Regions from separate parts of the Streptomyces sp. NPDC127117 genome, predicted to be linked through region 2. Evidence: predicted binding sites of a transcription regulator. Region 2 holds the regulator's gene; the other holds the start of a gene.

Region 1 (9,324 bases), on a different contig from region 2:
GACGGTCAGACCGCCTGCGGCGGTCAGGGCCGCGAGCGCCGCTGCGGTGACGCGATGTCTCACAATTCCTCCGTACGAACAGTCAGGATCGGGCGAACAGTCGGGGTCGGGACGGGGACGAGTCCGCATCGCCGGGAATCCTGGACTTGGATTGATCGAACGTCAATGGATTGCGTTTGAATGATCGAAACTCCCATCGTTCGATCACGTTGGTCTAGGGTCGGAAGACGGCCCCGGCACCGGCCGGACCGGGGGCCGGGCCACACACTGCGAGGGGACTGCTGCCGTGCGCGAAAGTGCTGCTGAACGTCATGACCGCCTGCTCGGGCTGGTACGGGAACGGGGTTCGGCCCGGGTCTCGGACCTGGCCTCGCTGCTGGGGGTCTCGCCCGTCACGGCACGCCGGGACGTGGAGGAACTGGCCGGCCGGGGCCTGCTCGACCGGGTGCACGGTTCGGTGTCCTGGCCGCAGGACGCCGCCCCGGGCGCTGCCGCCGGTCCCGGGTCCGGCGGCAGCGGACTGGTCCTCGGCATGCTCGCGCCCTCGTCGACCTACTACTTCGCCGAGGTCATCCGAGGTGCCCACGAGGCCGCCGCGAAGGCCGGGGCCAGGCTGATACTGCGGATCTCCGACTACCGGCCGCAGGAGGACCACGCCCGCACCGAGGGCCTGCTCTCCGCGGGTGCCGAGGGGCTGCTGGTCGCACCCGGCTGGCAGGACCCGGGCGACCCCGCCGCGTTCGGCGACTGGATCACCTCGCTGCCCGTGCCGACCGTCCTGCTGGAGCGCAGGCCCACCGCGGGCTCCCCGCTGGACGCCCTGGACCGGGTCTGCTCGGACCACGCGCACGGCGTGCTGCTGGCGGTGCGCCACCTGGTGGACCTCGAACACGGGGCGCCGCTGCTGATGGCCCGCGCGGACTCCCCGACCGCCGTCGCGGTGCGGTCCGGGTACCAGGAGGCGCTGTCCGTGCTCGGGCTGCGCGCACCGCAGGACGTGATCGATTCCGTACCGGCCGAACTCGCCCCGGACGCCTTCGAGGAGGCCGTGCAGGCGCTGCGCGAGGCAGTCCTTTCGGGGGTGGCGACGGCGGCGCTGATCCACAACGACGTGGACGCGATCCAGGTGGTGCAGCGCCTGGCCGAACTGGGCGTGCGGGTGCCGCAGGACCTGGCCCTGATCGCCTACGACGACGAGGTGGCGGCCCTCGCGGACACCCCGCTCACGGCGGTGGCGCCGCCCAAGCGCGAGGTGGGCCGGCACGCCACGGAGCTGCTGGTGGAACGGCTGGGGCAGAGCGAGGGCGCTCCCCGGCGCCATCTGACGCTGCTGCCGCAGCTGAGGGTCAGGGAATCGTGCGGGGCACGCCTCCCGTAGGCGTCCGCACTGTTCAGGTGCCCGATTCCGCAGGGTATCCCACGTACGTCCGTACGTAACTTATCTGATCTTTTTTCGATCAATCGATCTTTCGCTCTTGACTTCGGTCACGACTGGTCCAAGGATCACGGCCAACGCCAATGTCGCCGCCAGTTCAGGAGCCTCGCTGTGAGCCGCAGTCCGAGCAGAACGTCCCTCGCCGTTGTCGGCACCGCCACCGCCCTCGCCCTTCTCACGGCCTGTGGCGGCGGCGACGACTCTGCCGCCACCGGAACCGACGGCAAGCCCGTCAGCATCACCTTCTGGGGCTGGGCCAAGGGGTCCAAGGAGGTCGTTGACGCGTTCAACGCCTCCCACAAGAACATCAAGGTGGTGTACGAGGAGATCCCGTCCGGCAACGCGGGCGGCTACGCCAAGATCTCCAACGCGGTCAAGGCCGGCAACGCGCCCGACCTGGTCTCCATCGAGTACCCGCAGCTTCCGGAGTACGTCAGTCAGGGCGCGCTCCAGGACATCGGCCAGTACTTCACCGAGGACATCCGCAAGAAGCTGCTGCCGCAGGCGGTCGAGCTGACGACGCTCGGCGGCAAGAACTGGGCCGTTCCGTTCGACGCCTCGCCGCAGTCCTTCTACTACCGCAAGGACCTGTTCGAGAAGTACGGCGTCGAGGTCCCCAAGACCTGGGACGAGTTCCGCAAGGCCGCCGAGAAGGTCAAGAAGGCCGACAAGAAGGCCCGGATCGGCACCTTCTTCCCGGACGACCCGACCACGTTCCAGGCGATGGCCTGGCAGGCCGGCGCCCAGTGGTACAAGCCCGAGGGCGACACCTGGAAGGTCAGCACCGCCGACGCGGCCACCAACAAGGTCGCCGACTACTGGCAGGGTCTGCTCGACGACGACCTGATCCGCGCCAACGCCTCGTTCAGCCCCGAGTGGACCAACTCGCTCAAGAACGGCGGCACCGTCGGCTACCTCGGCGCCGCCTGGGGCGCGGGTGTCCTCAAGGGCACGCTGCCCGAGCAGAGCGGCAAGTGGGCCGTCGCCCCGATGCCCAGCTGGGACGGCAAGCCCGCCAGCGGCATGCTCGGCGGCTCCACCTTCGCGGTGACCAAGACCAGCAAGAAGGCCAAGGCCGCGGTCGAGTTCGCCACCTGGATGTCGACCACCGAGGACGGCATCAAGGCCCGCATCGAGTCCGGCACTTCGAGCGCCTTCCCGGCCGCGGCGGCACTGCGCCCGGTCGCCAAGAAGGCCTTCGACGCCGGCTTCTACGGCGGCGAGGACATCTACCAGGTGTTCGAGGGCGCCGCGACCTCGATCGGCCAGGGCTGGAACTGGGGCCCGACGACCGGCACCACGAACACCACCATGAAGGACCAGTTCGGCAAGGTCGCCAGCGGTGGCACCACCATCAAGGACGCCGTGAAGGCCGGGCACGACGCCACGGTCGCCGAGCTGAAGAAGCGCGGTCTGAAGGTCGAGGACGCAGGCTGATGAAGCGCGCCCGGACGACCAGAGCCGCCGCAATCCTGCTGGGGCCCTTCTTCGTACTGTTCACCGTGGCCATGCTGCTGCCGATCGGTTACGCGGTCTGGCTCAGCCTGTTCACCGAGAAGCAGTCCGGCCTGGGCTTCGGCGGCACCGAGACCGTCTTCAGCGGACTCGACAACTACACGGCGGCCCTGGGCGACCGGGCGTTCCGCGAGGGCTTCGGCGTACTCCTCGGATACTGCCTGTTCTACATTCCGCTGCTGCTCGTCGGAGCCCTCGCCCTCGCCCTGCTGCTGGACTCCGCGCTGGCCCGCGCCCGCCGGTTCTTCCAGCTCGCGCTCTTCCTGCCGCACGCCGTGCCCGGCATCATCGCCGCGCTGATCTGGGTGTACCTCTACACACCGCAGCTCAGCCCGGTGGTCAGCGCCATGGAGTCCGGCGGGATCGGCTTCGACTTCTTCTCCCCCGAAGGCGCCCTTCCCTCCATCGTCAACATCGCCCTGTGGGAGTGGCTCGGCTACAACATGGTGATCTTCTATGCCGCGTTGCAGGCGATCGACCGCTCCGTGCTCGAAGCGGCGACGGTCGACGGGGCCGGTGCCTGGCGCATCGCGCTCAGCATCAAGGTTCCGCTGATCCGCTCGTCCGTCGTGATGGTCGCGCTGTTCACGGTCATCGGCTCGCTCCAGCTGTTCACCGAGCCACTGATCCTCAACAAGGGGACCGGCTCCGCCGTCTCCTCCACCTGGACGCCGAACATGTACGCGTACACCGCGGCCTTCGAGCGCAACGACTACGGTCTCGCCGCGGCCGCCTCCATCCTGCTGGCGCTCACGGCCGCGCTGCTGTCCTTCGTCGTCACCCGCTTCACCGGCCGGAAGGGCAAGAAAGCATGAACTCCCCCGCCTCCCGCAGCCGCTGGATGTCGAAGACCGCCGTCAACGGCTTTCTCCTGCTCGCCGTCGTCTACATGCTCTTCCCCCTCGTCTGGCTGGTCACCGCCGCAACGAAGGACACCGGCGGTCTGCTCGCGGGCAACGCCTTCTCCTTCGAGGGCTTCAACCTCGGCGAGAACCTCTCGAACCTGGCCTCCTACGGCGACGGCATCTACTTCCGCTGGTACCTCAACAGCCTCATGTACGCGGGCGGCGGGGCGATCGTCTGCTCGCTGATCTGCGTCGCCGCGGGATACGCCTTCGACAAGTACGAATTCCGGGGCAAGGAGAAGCTGTTCGGCCTCGTGCTGATGGGCGTGCTGGTGCCCACCACGGCGCTCGCCCTGCCGATGTATCTCCTGGCCTCCAAGACCGGCCTGGTCAACACCTACTGGTCCGTGCTGATCCCGGTGCTGGTCAACCCGTTCGGCGTGTATCTCGCCCGGGTGTTCAGCACCGGCTACATACCGAACGAGGCCCTGGAGGCCGCCCGTATCGACGGGGCCGGCGAGCTGCGCGTCTTCTGGTCCATCGGACTGCGCATGGTCATGCCGGGCTTCGTGACGGTCTTCCTCTTCCAGTTCACCGCGATCTGGAACAACTTCTTCCTCCCCCTCGTGATGCTCTCGGACCGCAAGCTCTTCCCGCTGAGCCTCGGTCTGTACTCCTGGAACACCAACACCCACGGCGAGCCGAGCTTCTACCCGCTCGTCGTCACCGGGTCGCTCCTCGCCGTCATCCCCCTGATCGTCGCCTTCGTCTCGCTGCAGCGGCACTGGAAGGCCGGACTGACCGCCGGCAGCGTCAAGTGACCTCACCGCGAGCCCTGAGGAGTACGAGTCCCACCATGCCCCACGCCACTGACAACCGGCCGACGGCCCTGCTCGCGATGGGCCCCGGCATCGCCGACCGCCTCCTCGCCGACCGCCACCGCACCCGGCTGGCCGCCCTCACCCGTACCGACCCGGCCTTCGTCGCCCACGACCTGGCCGACCCGACGCCCGAGGTGGCCGCCGCGCTCGCCGAGGCCGAGGTGCTGTTCACCTGCTGGGGCGCGACACCGCTCACCGCCGGGGTACTGGCGGGCGCGCCCCGCCTGCGGGCCGTCGTGCACGCCGCGGGTTCCGTGAAGCACCACATCACCGACGCCTGCTGGGAACGCGGCATCACCGTCACATCGGCGGCCGGGGCCAACGCCCTGCCGGTCGCCGAATTCACCCTCGCCGCGATCCTGTTCGCCGGCAAGCGGGTACTGCATTCCGCGGACCGCTACCGTGATCTGCGCGCCGACCACGACTGGCTCGCCGAGCTCGACGGGGCCGGCAACTACCGCCGTACCGTCGGCATCGTCGGCGCCTCCCGGATCGGCCGGCGCGTGATCGAGCTGCTGCGCCCCTTCGACCTGGACGTGCTGCTGTACGACCCGTACGTGGACGGCCCGGAGGCGGCGCGGCTCGGCGTACGGCTCACCTCGCTCGACGAACTGTGCGCGAGCAGCTCCGTCGTCTCGGTGCACGCGCCCCAGCTGCCGGAGACCCACCATCTGATCGGTGCGACACAGCTGGCCGTGATGGCGACGGGGACGACGCTGATCAACACTGCGCGCGGTTCGCTGGTCGACGAGGACGCGCTGCTGCCCGAGCTGACGGCCGGGCGGCTGCGTGCGGTGCTGGACGTGACGGACCCCGAACTGCCGCCCGTCGACTCGCCGTTGTACACCCTGCCGAACGTGCTGCTCACCCCGCACGTCGCGGGTTCGCTGGGCGACGAGCTGCACCGGATGGCGGACCAGGCGCTGGACGAGCTGGAGCGCTTCGCGGCCGGTCTGCCCTTCGCGGACCCGGTGCACTCCGGGAGCCTGAGCCACTCGGCCTGAACCACTCGGTCCGAACCACTCGGCCTGAACGACTGGGTCCGAACCACTCGGTCCGAACCGCACTCCGGACAGACCGAAGGCCCCCTGTCCCGCCGCTCGGCGGTGGGACAGGGGGCCTTCTTCGGCTCTCGGCCTTCAGCGGTTACGCGTCAGTGCGAGTGACCGTGACCGCCGTGGGCGGCCTCGGCCTCTTCCTCGGCCGGCTTCTCGACGACCAGGGTCTCGGTCGTGAGCAGCAGCGACGCGATGGACGCGGCGTTCTCCAGCGCGGAGCGGGTGACCTTGACCGGGTCGATGACGCCGGCCTTCACCAGGTCGCCGTACTCGCCGGTCGCGGCGTTGAAGCCCTGGCCCTTGTCGAGCTCGGAGACCTTCGAGGTGATGACGTAGCCCTCAAGGCCGGCGTTCTCGGCGATCCAGCGCAGCGGCTCGACGGCGGCGCGGCGCACGACCGCGACACCGGTGGCCTCGTCGCCGGTCTTGCCGAGGTTGCCCTCCAGGACCTTGACGGCGTGGACCAGAGCGGAGCCACCACCGGAGACGATGCCCTCCTCGACCGCGGCGCGGGTCGCGGAGATGGCGTCCTCCAGACGGTGCTTCTTCTCCTTGAGCTCCACCTCGGTGGCGGCACCGACGCGGATCACGCACACGCCGCCGGCCAGCTTCGCGAGGCGCTCCTGGAGCTTCTCGCGGTCCCAGTCGGAGTCGGTGGCGTCGATCTCGGCCTTGATCTGGTTGACCCGGCCCTTGACGTCGCCGGGCTCGCCGCCGCCGTCCACGATCGTGGTGTCGTCCTTGGAGACGGTGACGCGGCGGGCGGTGCCCAGCACGTCCAGACCGGCCTGGTCGAGCTTGAGGCCGACCTCCTCGGCGATGACGGTCGCACCGGTGAGGGTGGCGATGTCGCCGAGCATGGCCTTGCGGCGGTCACCGAAGCCCGGGGCCTTCACCGCGACGGCGTTGAAGGTGCCACGGATCTTGTTGACGACGAGGGTCGACAGCGCCTCGCCCTCGACGTCCTCGGCGATGATCAGCAGCGGCTTGGAGCCACCGGCCTGGATGACCTTCTCCAGCAGCGGGAGCAGCTCCTGGATCGAGCCGATCTTGCCCTGGTGGATCAGGATGTACGGGTCGTCGAGGACGGCCTCCATACGCTCCTGGTCGGTCACCATGTACGGGGACAGGTAGCCCTTGTCGAAGGCCATGCCCTCGGTGAAGTCGAGGTCCAGACCGAAGGTGTTGGACTCCTCGACGGTGATGACACCGTCCTTGCCGACCTTGTCCATCGCGTCCGCGATGAGCTCGCCGACCTGCGGGTCCTGCGCGGAGAGCGCGGCCACGGCGGCGATGTCGGTCTTGTCGTCGATCGGTCGGGCGGTCGCGAGGAGCTCCTCGGACACGGCCTTGACCGCTGCGTCGATGCCCTTCTTCAGGGCGGCCGGGGAAGCACCGGCGGCGACGTTGCGCAGACCCTCGCGGACGAGCGCCTGGGCCAGCACGGTGGCGGTGGTCGTACCGTCACCCGCGACGTCGTTGGTCTTGGTCGCCACCTCCTTCACCAGCTGGGCACCGAGGTTCTCGTACGGGTCGTCGAGCTCGACCTCGCGCGCGATGGTGACACCGTCGTTGGTGATGGTGGGAGCGCCGAACTTCTTGTCGATGACGACGTTGCGGCCCTTGGGGCCGATCGTCACCTTGACCGTGTCGGCAAGCTTGTTGACGCCGCGCTCAAGGGCGCGACGGGCGTCCTCGTCGAACTTCAGGATCTTCGCCATGGGAGCTGAGCTTTCCTCTCGAACGAACTGCGCCCCCGACCGCCCGGCTGGTTATTCGCAGGGGGCCAGGGGCGCAGAACAGAAGCAAACGTGGGTGAATTACTTCTCGACGATCGCGAGCACGTCGCGAGCCGAGAGGACGAGGTACTCCTCGCCGTTGTACTTCACCTCGGTGCCGCCGTACTTGCTGTAGAGCACGACGTCGCCGGTCTTGACGTCGAGCGGAAGGCGCTCGCCGTTCTCGAAGCGGCCCGGGCCCACGGCCAGGACGACGCCCTCCTGGGGCTTCTCCTTGGCGGTGTCCGGAATGACCAGGCCGGAGGCCGTGGTCTGCTCGGCGTCGAGCGGCTGGACCACAATGCGGTCCTCGAGCGGCTTGATCGCAACCTTGGTGCTGGCGGTCGACACGATCCGGTCTCCCCCTTCGGAGATCTCACGGGGTAACAGTCTTGGGTGGCGACCAGGTGGATCCGTCGTCGCGGGTGCCGGACCTGCCAGTCGCGCAGTACTGCTGGCACTCTCCAGTGGTGAGTGCCAGCACCGAGACTATGACCGGGATTAGCACTCGGTCAAGCGGAGTGCCAATTGAGACGGTCGTGGCGTCACCGCCGGGGCACGGTCCGGACAACAGTCCGGACAACACAGGGGCAACGTACGGACGGACCGGACCGTTCCGCACGGCCGCGCGGGCGGGCCCGCCGCCGGCGTCGGCGACGGGTGGTTCACCTTCTGCACGGCCTTGCGGCCCAGCCGTTCGATCGGGTCCACCGACTGCGCGCAGCCGGCGGTGGTGAGGAGCGCGCCGGCCGCCAGCAGTCCGGCCAGCAGCCGGTGCGCCCTTCTCATACGTAGTCCTCCAGCCGGGCCACGGCGTATCCCCTGTCCGTGACGGTCTTCATGACCGCCCGGACCAGGTCGGCCATGCTGCCGTCCCATTCGTCGCGGCCCCGGAAGTGGGTGAGGATGATGTCGCCCGGGTGCAGGTCCTCGTCCTCCTCGCGCCACTCCATGTGGTCCGGGAACGCCTCGGCGTTCCAGAGGGGCACGGCCTTGATCCCGCAGGCCTTCGCGATGCGGAGGGTGTCCCCGTTGTAGTTGCCGTACGGCGGGCGGAAGAGGGTGGGCCGCTTGCCGAACCGCTTCTCGATGATCTCCTGCTGGCCGCAGATCTCGCGTTCCTGCCCGGCGTAGGAGAGTCCGGGCAGATAGGGGTGGTTGAGCGTGTGGTTGTTGATACCGACGCCCAGCCGCTGCGCCTCGCCGAAGTACCCGTAGTTGTCGCTCACCTCGTAGTCGCTGAGGAACGCGCTGTACGGGATGTCCAGCTCGTCCATCATCTGCAACAGCTCGGGGTCCTTCTCGGAGCCGTCGTCCATCGTCAGGAAGACGACCCGGTCCTTGGTCGGGACGGTGGTGAAGACCGGTGGCAGCGAGCCGTCGCCGCCCTCCACCTCGAACCCCTCGCGGGTGATGACGCGCGGCTTCACGGCGGGCGGTCGCGGTGCGATCAGCGGCGGCTTGTCCAGTCCCCACTTCTTGGCGAGCGTCGCCCGCACGGCCGGGCTGAGCTGCGCGTTCTCATGGACCCCGCCGGGTTCCCGGCCCTGGCCGGCGCGCTGTCCGGGGCCGCCCGGGTGCCCGGCGGCGGGGTTCGTACCGGGCGTCGCGTCGGGGTTCAACTCCGGGTTCGGGCCCGGGTTCCCGGCGTGGGACCGGTCCCAGTGCTCGGTGTCGCCCGCCTGCTCACCGGACCCGGAGGCGCAGCCGGAGCCGACCGCTGCGACCAGGAGTGCGGCCAGGACGGCGCAGGCGGGCCGGTGCGCGCCGGAACCCCGGCCGCGCCCGGATCGGGGCGGGCCCGATCTGAGT
Region 2 (9,324 bases):
AGATCGGCTTCGGCGGGGACCTCGGGAACGGGGGCGGACCTCTTCCACGGCGGGGTCAGGTCCGGCTGGTAGCTGCGCATCGGACGACGATAGGACGACCGGGGGTCACGACACGCCGAAGCGTACGGCCAGTTGTTCGCGCTGATCCCGTACGAACGCCGCGTCCACCACCGCCCCGTGCCCCGGCACGTACACCGCGTCCTCGCCGCCCAGTGCCAGCAGCCGGTCCAGCGAGGCCGGCCAGCGGGACGGGAAGGCGTCCGAGCCCGCCTGGGGTTCGCCGGACTCCTCGACCAGGTCGCCGCAGAGCACGACCGCGGGGGAGCCGGGGACGACCGCCACCAGGTCGTGGCCGCTGTGCGCGGGGCCCACGTCGGCCAGCAGCACCTCGCGCCCGCCGCCCAGGTCGACCGTCCACTCGCCGCACACCTCGTGCTGCGGCGCGACCAGCGCGTCCGCGGCCTCCGCCGCGTCGTGCTCGCCGACCCCGTGGCGCACGGCCGCGGTGTGCAGCTCGTCCGCCCCGTGCTTCAGCAGCTCCCGCATGCCGACCGCTCCGTACACCTGGGCGCCGGAGAACGCGGCGGTGCCCAGTACATGATCGAAATGGGGATGGCTGAGTGCGATATGCGTCACCCTCCGGCCGAGCAGGGCCTGCGCCTGGGCCCGCACCTCGGCGCCTTCACGGAGCGTCGATCCGGTGTCGTAGAGCAGCACCGCGTCCGCTCCGACCACCAGTGCGACCGTCGCGTCCCATCCGGGAAGGCGCCGCCGGCCCACTCCGTGACCGAGTCGCTCCCAGCCGAACTCTTCCCAAGAGGCATCCATACCGCGACGCTATCGGCAACGACCTGCGCGGTCTCGCGGTAGCGTGGCCGGTCGCCCTTGCTAGGCCCCCACTCGGCCGCCGTACACTGGCCGGGGGGTTGCTGGCACTCGCGATGACAGAGTGCCAGGAGGATTCCTGGGCAGAGAAACAGGAACGACCCGAGAACCAACGAGGAAACACAGCTGGAGGTGTGCGCGATGCTCAGCGAACGCAGACTCGAAGTGCTTCGCGCCATCGTCCAGGACTATGTCGGCACGGAGGAGCCCGTCGGCTCCAAGGCGCTCACCGAGCGGCACAAGCTGGGGGTCTCCCCGGCGACCGTCCGCAACGACATGGCGGTGCTGGAGGACGAGGGCTTCATCGCCCAGCCCCACACCAGCGCGGGACGCATCCCGACGGACAAGGGCTACCGGCTCTTCGTCGACAGGCTCGCGGGGGTCAAGCCCCTCTCGACGCCGGAGCGCCGCGCCATCCACAATTTCCTCGACGGCGCGGTGGACCTCGACGACGTCGTGGGCCGCACCGTACGGCTGCTCGCGCAGCTGACCCGGCAGGTCGCCATCGTGCAGTACCCCTCGCTGACCCGGTCGACGGTCCGGCATGTGGAGCTGCTCTCACTGGCACCCGCCCGGCTGATGCTCGTGCTCATCACGGACACCGGCCGGGTCGAACAGCGCATGATCGACTGCCCCGCCCCGTTCGGCGAGACCTCTCTGGCCGATCTGCGGGCCCGGCTCAACAGCCGGGTCGTCGGACGCCGTTTCGCGGACGTCCCGCAGCTGGTGCAGGACCTGCCGGAATCCTTCGAGAGCGAGGACCGGGGAACCGTGTCCACCGTGCTCTCCACCCTGCTCGAAACCCTCGTCGAGGAGACGGAGGAGCGGCTGATGATCGGCGGCACCTCCAACCTCACCCGCTTCGGGCACGACTTCCCGGTGATGATCCGGCCGGTGCTGGAGGCACTGGAGGAGCAGGTCGTGCTGCTGAAGCTGCTCGGCGAGGCCAAGGACTCGGGCATGACCGTACGTATCGGGCACGAGAACGCCCACGAGGGGCTCAACTCCACGTCCGTCGTCGCGGTCGGCTACGGTTCGGGCGACGAGGCAGTCGCCAAACTCGGCGTGGTCGGACCGACCCGCATGGACTACCCCGGAACGATGGGAGCGGTACGCGCAGTGGCACGTTACGTCGGACAGATCCTGGCGGAGTCGTAAGTGGCCACGGACTACTACGCCGTACTCGGCGTGCGCCGCGACGCCTCTCAGGACGAGATCAAGAAGGCATTCCGGCGGCTCGCCCGCGAGCTGCACCCGGATGTGAACCCCGATCCGAAGACCCAGGAGCGGTTCAAGGAGATCAACGCCGCCTACGAGGTGCTGTCGGACCCGCAGAAGAAGCAGGTCTACGACCTCGGCGGCGATCCGTTGTCCGCCTCCGGCGGCGCGGGCGCGGGCGGATTCGGACAGGGCGGCTTCGGCAACTTCTCCGACATCATGGACGCGTTCTTCGGTACGTCGTCGCAGCGCGGACCCCGTTCGCGCACCCGGCGCGGCCAGGACGCGATGATCCGGCTGGAGATCGATCTCGCCGAGGCGGCGTTCGGCACCACCAAGGACATCCAGGTCGACACGGCCGTCGTCTGTACGACGTGCAGCGGCGAGGGTGCCGCACCCGGCACCTCCGCGCAGACCTGTGACATGTGCCGCGGCCGCGGCGAGGTCTCCCAGGTCACCCGGTCCTTCCTCGGCCAGGTCATGACCTCGCGGCCCTGCCCGCAGTGCCAGGGCTTCGGCACGGTCGTGCCGACCCCGTGCCCGGAGTGCGCCGGCGACGGCCGCATCCGCTCGCGGCGCACGCTCACCGTGAAGATCCCCGCCGGTGTCGACAACGGCACCCGCATCCAGCTCGCGGGCGAGGGCGAGGTCGGCCCCGGCGGCGGCCCGGCCGGCGATCTGTACGTGGAGATCCACGAGCTCTCGCACGCGGTGTTCCAGCGCCGCGGCGACGACCTGCACTGCACGGTCACCATCCCCATGACGGCGGGCGCGCTCGGTACCAAGGTGCCGCTGGAGACGCTCGACGGCCTGGAGGAGGTCGATATCCGGCCGGGCACCCAGTCCGGCCAGTCGGTCCCGCTGCACGGCCGCGGCATCACGCATCTGCGGGGCGGCGGGCGCGGCGACCTGATCGTGCACGTCGAGGTGATGACCCCGACGAAGCTCGACCCGGAGCAGGAGCGACTGTTGCGCGACCTGGCGAAGATGCGCGGTGAGGAGCGGCCCACCGGCCAGTTCCAGCCCGGCCAGCAGGGGCTGTTCTCCCGGCTGAAGGACGCCTTCAACGGCCGCTGACCGACTCCGCAAGCCGTTCCCGGACGCCGGACGGACCCGCTCGACGGGCCCGTCCGGCGTTTGAGTACAAAGCGGACCCCGGGGTGGGCGCCCCGGGCGGCCGGGGACGTGACACGATGCGGTCATGTCATCCGCGTTGACCGATCTCTGCCGGTATCCGATCGTGCAGGCCCCGATGGCGGGGGGCACGTCCTGTCCACAGCTCGTCGCGGCCGTCTCCGAGGCGGGCGGGCTCGGTTTCCTCGCCGCCGGGTACAAGACGGCGGACGGCATGTACAACGAGATCAAACAGCTGCGCGGGCTGACCGGTCAGCCCTTCGGCGTCAATCTCTTCATGCCGCAGCCGGGACTCGCCGACCCGAGCGCCGTCGAGGTGTACCGGCACCAGCTCGCGGGCGAGGCCGCCTGGTACGAGACCCCGCTCGGCGACCCGGACTCCAGCGGCGACGACGGCTACGACGCCAAGCTGGCCATACTCCTGGACGATCCGGTCCCGGCCGTCTCGTTCACCTTCGGCTGCCCGACCCGCGACACCCTCGACGCGTTCGCCGGCGTCGGCACGTACACCATCGTGACGGTCACCACGCCCGAGGAGGCCCAGGCCGCCCAGTGGGCGGGCGCCGACGCGCTCTGTGTCCAGGGCGTCGAGGCGGGCGGCCACCAGTCCACCCACCGCGACGACCCGCAGACCGACGGCGCCGGAATCGGGCTGCTCTCGCTGGTGTCCCAGGTCCGCGAGACCGTGCAGATACCGATCGTCGCGGCCGGCGGGCTGATGCGCGGATCCCAGATCGCCGCGGTGCTGGCCGCGGGCGCGGAGGCGGCGCAGCTCGGCACGGCCTTCCTGGTCTGCCCCGAGTCCGGGGCGAGCCCGCTGCACAAGCAGGCGCTGACCAACCCGCTGTTCGTACGGACCGCCCTGACCCGGGCGTTCTCCGGCCGCCCGGCCCGCGGTCTGGTCAACCGGTTCATGCGCGAGCACGGCCCGTACGCCCCCGCCGCCTACCCGCAGGTGCACTATCTGACCGCCGGGCTGCGCAAGGCGGCGGCCAAGGCCGGGGACGCGCAGGGCATGGCGCTCTGGGCGGGCCAGGGGCACCGGATGGCACGCGAGCTGCCGGCCGGCCGGCTGGTCAGGCTGCTCGCCGAAGAACTGGACGCCGCACGGACGGCAGTGAGCACAGGGAGTACGCAGTGACCGCACCGGTCTTCGTCGTCGAACAGGTCCCCGGCGGGCCCGAGTTCGTCCTGGAGGGGCCCGAGGGCCGGCACGCCGTGTCGGTGAAGCGGCTGCGCGCAGGTGAGGACGTCGTGCTCACCGACGGGCGCGGCCACTGGGCGGAAGGCATCGTCCTGGCCGCCGAGGGCAAGGACCGGCTCGTCGTCACCGGCCTGACCGGGATCCTGGAGGAGCCCCGCCCCGCCCCCCGCATCACCGTCGTCCAGGCCCTGCCCAAGGGCGACAGGGGCGAGGTCGCCGTGGAGACGATGACGGAGACCGGCGTGGACGCGATCGTGCCCTGGCAGGCTTCGCGCTGCATCACGCAGTGGAAGGGCGACCGAGGTCTCAAGTCCCTCGCGAAATGGCGCAACACCGCCCGGGAGGCGGGCAAGCAGTCCCGCCGGGTGCGCTTCCCCGACGTGGCCGACGCGATGACCACCAAGCAGGCGGCCGCCCTGGTCGCCGCGGCGGACTTCGCCGCCGTCCTGCACGAGGACCGGGGGCACGACAGCGAGCCGCTGGCCACCGTCCCGCTCCCCGACCGGGGCGAGATCGTGCTCGTCGTCGGCCCCGAGGGCGGGGTCTCGCCGGACGAGCTGGCGGCCTTCACCGCGGCGGGCGCCCGGATTTGCCGGCTCGGCGCGAGCGTGCTGCGCACCTCCACGGCCGGCACGGCGGCAACCGCACTGCTGCTGGGGCGCACCGGCCGCTGGTCGTGAGCCCCCGCTTGCGCTCCGGTGCCACCCCAGCTGTCCCCGCACGCCGTCTACCGCGCGGTGGGGCAACGGTGGGAAGCTGCCCGTATGGGGACATCAAGGGCATGGGGTCAGGGAAGAGAACGGCGCTTTCTGGCCGCGTCCGCACTCGTGGTCGCGGCGGTCGCGGGAGCTGCCGCCTGTGACCCCCAGGGCGGGCTGAACTCCGCGTCCATCGCCGTGACCACCGACCGGGTCGGCACCGGCGCACTGGAGCGCAACGGGGTCGATGTGCAGTGGCTGAACTGCACGGCGGGCGTCGACGGGGACCGGGCCGGGGGCGCGCAGCCCTCGGCGTCCGTGCGCCGGATCGCGGACGTCGACTGCACCGGCAAGACCGGACAGGGCGAGGCCATCACCCTCAGCGGCAAGGTGACCCAGGAGCTGGGCGGCCGGTGCGTGCGGGGGGACCTGACCGCGAAGACGGGCGGGAGGTCCGTCTTCCGGGCGGATGTGCTCGGCAACTGCGACGCCGCCCCGTCGACCGCGGTGGTGAACCCGCCGCCGGCCGGCGGCCCCGGGCCGGTGGTCACCGTCACGGTGACGGTGACCGAGACGCCCATGGGCAAGTGATCCGGTCCGCCCTCCCGGCGGCCCGTCGAACTCCGGCCAACCCGCTTACGCGGAACGGGACCGCGACCTAGGGTGACCGGTGTGACGCAGTCTGCCTACCTCCGATACCCCCATGTCCAGGGCGATTCGATCGCCTTCACCGCCGAGGACGATGTCTGGCTGGCGCCGTTGGACGGCGGCCGAGCCTGGCGCGTCTGCGCCGACAACCGGCCGGTCGCCGGCCCCCGGATATCGCCCGACGGAACCCGGGTCGCCTGGACGACCACCCGGGACGGCGCCCCCGAGGTGCACATCGCGCCTGCCGACGGCGGCCCCTCCGAGCGGCTCACCTACTGGGGCGACGCACGGACCGCCGTGCACGGCTGGACGCCCGAGGGCGAGGTGCTCGTCATCAGCTCCCAGGGGCAGGCATCGCTCCGGCGCACCTGGGCCAGGGCCGTCCCGGTCGACGGCGGACCCGCCCGGACCCTGCCGTACGGGCCGGTCGGCTCGGTCGCGTACGGGCCCGGCGGCCGGGTCCTGCTGCTCTCGGTCACCATGGGGCGCGAGGCCGCCGCCTGGAAGCGCTACCGGGGCGGCACGGCGGGCAAGCTGTGGATCGAGCAGGAGCCCCCCGCCGACGGCCCGGCGGAGTTCGTACGGCTCCACGCCGACCTCGACGGGAACATCGAATGCCCGATGTGGGTGGGCGAGCGGATCGCCTTCCTCTCCGACCACGAAGGCGTCGGCGCGGTCTACTCCTCGCTCCCCGACGGCTCCGACCTGCGCCGCCACACCGGCATCGAGGGCTTCTACGCCCGCCACGCGTCCACCGACGGCACCCGGGTCGCCTACGCCTCGGCCGGTGAACTCTGGCTGCTTGACGACCTCGGGGGCGACGGGCCCCGCCGCGTCGACATCCGGCTCGGCGGCCAGCGCGCCGACCTCCAGCCGCACCCCGTGCACGCCGGCAGCCACCTCGACGCCGCGTCCCCGGACCGCACCGGCCGCGGCAGCGCCGTGGGGACGCGCGGCGCCGTCCACTGGGTCACCCACAGTGGGGGCCCGGCCCGCGCGCTCGCCGTCGAACCGGGCGTACGGGCCCGGCTGCCCCGCACCTTCCAGGCCGACGGCGACCAGCACGTCGTCTGGGTCACCGACGCCGAGGGCGACGACGCCCTGGAGTGCGCCCCCGCCACCGGAACCGCCCCCGGCGCCGTACCGCGCCGCCTCGCCGCGGGCCGTATCGGCCGGGTCCTCGACCTGACCCCGGCCCCCGACGGCAGCCGGTTCGCCGTCGCCGCGCACGACGGGCGGATCCTGATCGTCGAGCGGGAGAGCGGCGAGGTCCACGAGGTGGACCGCAGCGAGCACGGCGAAGCCTCCGGCCTCGTCTTCTCGCCCGACTCCGCCTGGCTCGCCTGGTCCCACCCCGGACCCGAACCGCTCAGCCGGCTCAAGCTCGCGCACCTCGCCGATCTGTCGGTCACCGAGGCCACCCCGCTGCGCTTCCGGGACTTCGCCCCCGCGTTCACCGGTGACGGCAAGCACCTGGCGTTCCTCTCCGAGCGGTCCTTCGACCCGGTCTACGACGCCCATGTCTTCGACCTGGCGTTCATCGGCGCCTGCCGCCCCCACCTGCTGACGCTCGCCGCCACCACGCCCTCCCCGTTCGGGCCGCAGCGCCACGGCCGCCCGACCGAGAAGAGCGGCGGCGAGGGCGACCAGGACAACCCGACCGCGCTCCCCGTGACCCGGATCGACCTCGAAGGGCTCGCCGACCGGATCGTGCCGCTGCCCGTCGAGGCCGCCAACTACTCCACGCTGCGCGCCGCGAAGGACGGGCTGCTGTGGCTGAGCCACCCGGTGACCGGGGTGCTCGGCACCAGCGGCCCCACCCCCGACTCCCGGCGGCCCGAGACCGTCCTGGAGCGGTACGACCTGGAGAAGCTGCGCTGCGAGGAACTCGCCTCCGGCGTCGAGGACTTCGCGGTCAGCGGCGACGGCAAGCGGATCGTCATGCAGACCCGGGGCAAGCTGCGCGCCGTACCGTCCGACAGCCATGTCTCGGCCGATGACGACGACGGCGGCAGCGACGGCGGCGTCACCGTCGACCTCTCCCGGATCCGGCGGATCCTCGAACCGGCCGCCGAATGGCGCCAGATGTACAACGAGGCCGGGCGCATCATGCGGGACAACTACTGGCGCCCCGACATGGGCGGCCTCGACTGGGACGGGGTCCTGGACCGCTACCGCCCGGTGCTGGAGCGGGTCGCCACCCACGACGACCTGATGGACCTGCTCTGGGAGGTGCAGGGGGAGCTCGGCACCTCGCACGCCTATGTGAGGCCGTCCGGCGGATGGGGCGACGACTCGTCCCGGCAGGGGCTGCTCGGTGCGGACATCTCCCGTACGGACGGGGGGAGTTGGCGGATCGACCGGATCCTGCCGTCCGAGACCTCCGACCCGGAGGCCCGCTCCCCGCTCGCCGCGCCCGGCGTGGCGGCACGCGTGGGGGACGCGATCATCGCCGTCGACGGGTGCCCGGTCGACCCGGTGACCGGGCCCGGACCGCTGCTCACCGGCTCGGCGGACAAGCCGGTCGAGCTGACCGTCTCGCCGGTCGACGGCGGCGACCCCCGCCACGTCGTCGTCGTACCGATCGCCGACGAGGAGGCACTGCGCTACCACGACTGGGTCGCCGGCCGGCGGGCCTATGTGCACGAGCGCTCCGGCGGACGCCTCGGCTACCTCCACGTCCCCGACATGGTCGGCTCGGGCTGGGCGCAGCTCCACCGCGACCTGCGGGTCGAAGTGGCCCGCGAGGGGCTGGTCGTGGACGTCCGGGAGAACCGCGGCGGCCACACCTCGCAGCTGATCGTGGAGAAGCTCGCCCGCCGTGTGGTCGGCTGGGACCTGCCGCGCGGCAGGCAGCCGTTCAGTTACCCGCAGGACGCGCCGCGCGGCCCCGTGGTCGCGGTGGCCAACGAGTTCTCCGGCTCGGACGGCGACATCGTGAACGCCGCGATCAAGGCGCTGCGCATCGGGCCGGTCGTCGGCACCCGGACCTGGGGCGGCGTGGTCGGCATCGACAGCAAGTACCAGCTGGTGGACGGGACAGCGGTCACCCAGCCCAAGTTCGCGTTCTGGTTCGAGGGCTACGGCTGGGGCGTGGAGAACCACGGGGTCGACCCCGATGTCGAGGTCGTGGTGACACCGCAGGACTATGCGGCGGGCCGGGATCCCCAGCTCGACGAGGCGATCCGGATCGCACTGGAGTCACTGGCCGGGACACCGGCCAAGCGGGCGCCGGAGCTGCCGGGACTGCCGGAGGCGTAGGGGAGCGGGGCGGGGTGCGGGTGGGGGCGCCTGCGGCGGGCTCGCTGCCCCTGCCCGCCCCTTCCCGTGTCCGGGGGCTCCGCCCCCTGTCCCCCCGCTCCTCGAACGCCGGAGGGGCTGGTTCCCAGGTTCCGGCCGGGCTGGGTTCCAGGTTCCGGAGGGGCTGGATTGCGGGCCCGATACGATGCCGTACAACGATCACCGCGACCGTCACCACCCAGCGAGGAGCCACCCCATGGCAGGAGAACCGCAGCCCGACTGCCTGTTCTGCAAGAT

What was found. Region 2 encodes HrcA, which represses chaperone genes, less so after heat shock. Its sites were predicted from a motif close to TTNGCACTCNGNNNNNCNGAGTGCNAA; they were not measured.
Region 1: the regulator HrcA is predicted to act here: its motif matches at 8,014-8,040, upstream of groES (co-chaperone GroES).

Annotation. Positions count from the first base shown of each region.
Region 1 covers NZ_JBHXTM010000024.1:38,561-47,884, forward strand. Annotated here, with positions in the region: gene ACFVH0_RS21760 (right-handed parallel beta-helix repeat-containing protein) at 1-63, opposite strand, end outside; gene ACFVH0_RS21765 (substrate-binding domain-containing protein) at 287-1,378, shown strand; gene ACFVH0_RS21770 (ABC transporter substrate-binding protein) at 1,547-2,872, shown strand; gene ACFVH0_RS21775 (carbohydrate ABC transporter permease) at 2,872-3,765, shown strand; gene ACFVH0_RS21780 (carbohydrate ABC transporter permease) at 3,762-4,616, shown strand; gene ACFVH0_RS21785 (hydroxyacid dehydrogenase) at 4,652-5,680, shown strand; gene groL (chaperonin GroEL) at 5,830-7,455, opposite strand; gene groES (co-chaperone GroES) at 7,555-7,863, opposite strand; gene ACFVH0_RS21800 (polysaccharide deacetylase family protein) at 8,298-9,324, opposite strand, start outside.
Region 2 covers NZ_JBHXTM010000003.1:76,842-86,165, forward strand. Annotated here, with positions in the region: gene ACFVH0_RS03825 (DUF3097 domain-containing protein) at 1-80, opposite strand, end outside; gene ACFVH0_RS03830 (MBL fold metallo-hydrolase) at 106-828, opposite strand; gene hrcA (heat-inducible transcriptional repressor HrcA) at 1,027-2,043, shown strand; gene dnaJ (molecular chaperone DnaJ) at 2,044-3,180, shown strand; gene ACFVH0_RS03845 (nitronate monooxygenase) at 3,305-4,378, shown strand; gene ACFVH0_RS03850 (16S rRNA (uracil(1498)-N(3))-methyltransferase) at 4,375-5,121, shown strand; gene ACFVH0_RS03855 (hypothetical protein) at 5,206-5,730, shown strand; gene ACFVH0_RS03860 (S41 family peptidase) at 5,812-9,048, shown strand; gene ACFVH0_RS03865 (histidine triad nucleotide-binding protein) at 9,284-9,324, shown strand, end outside.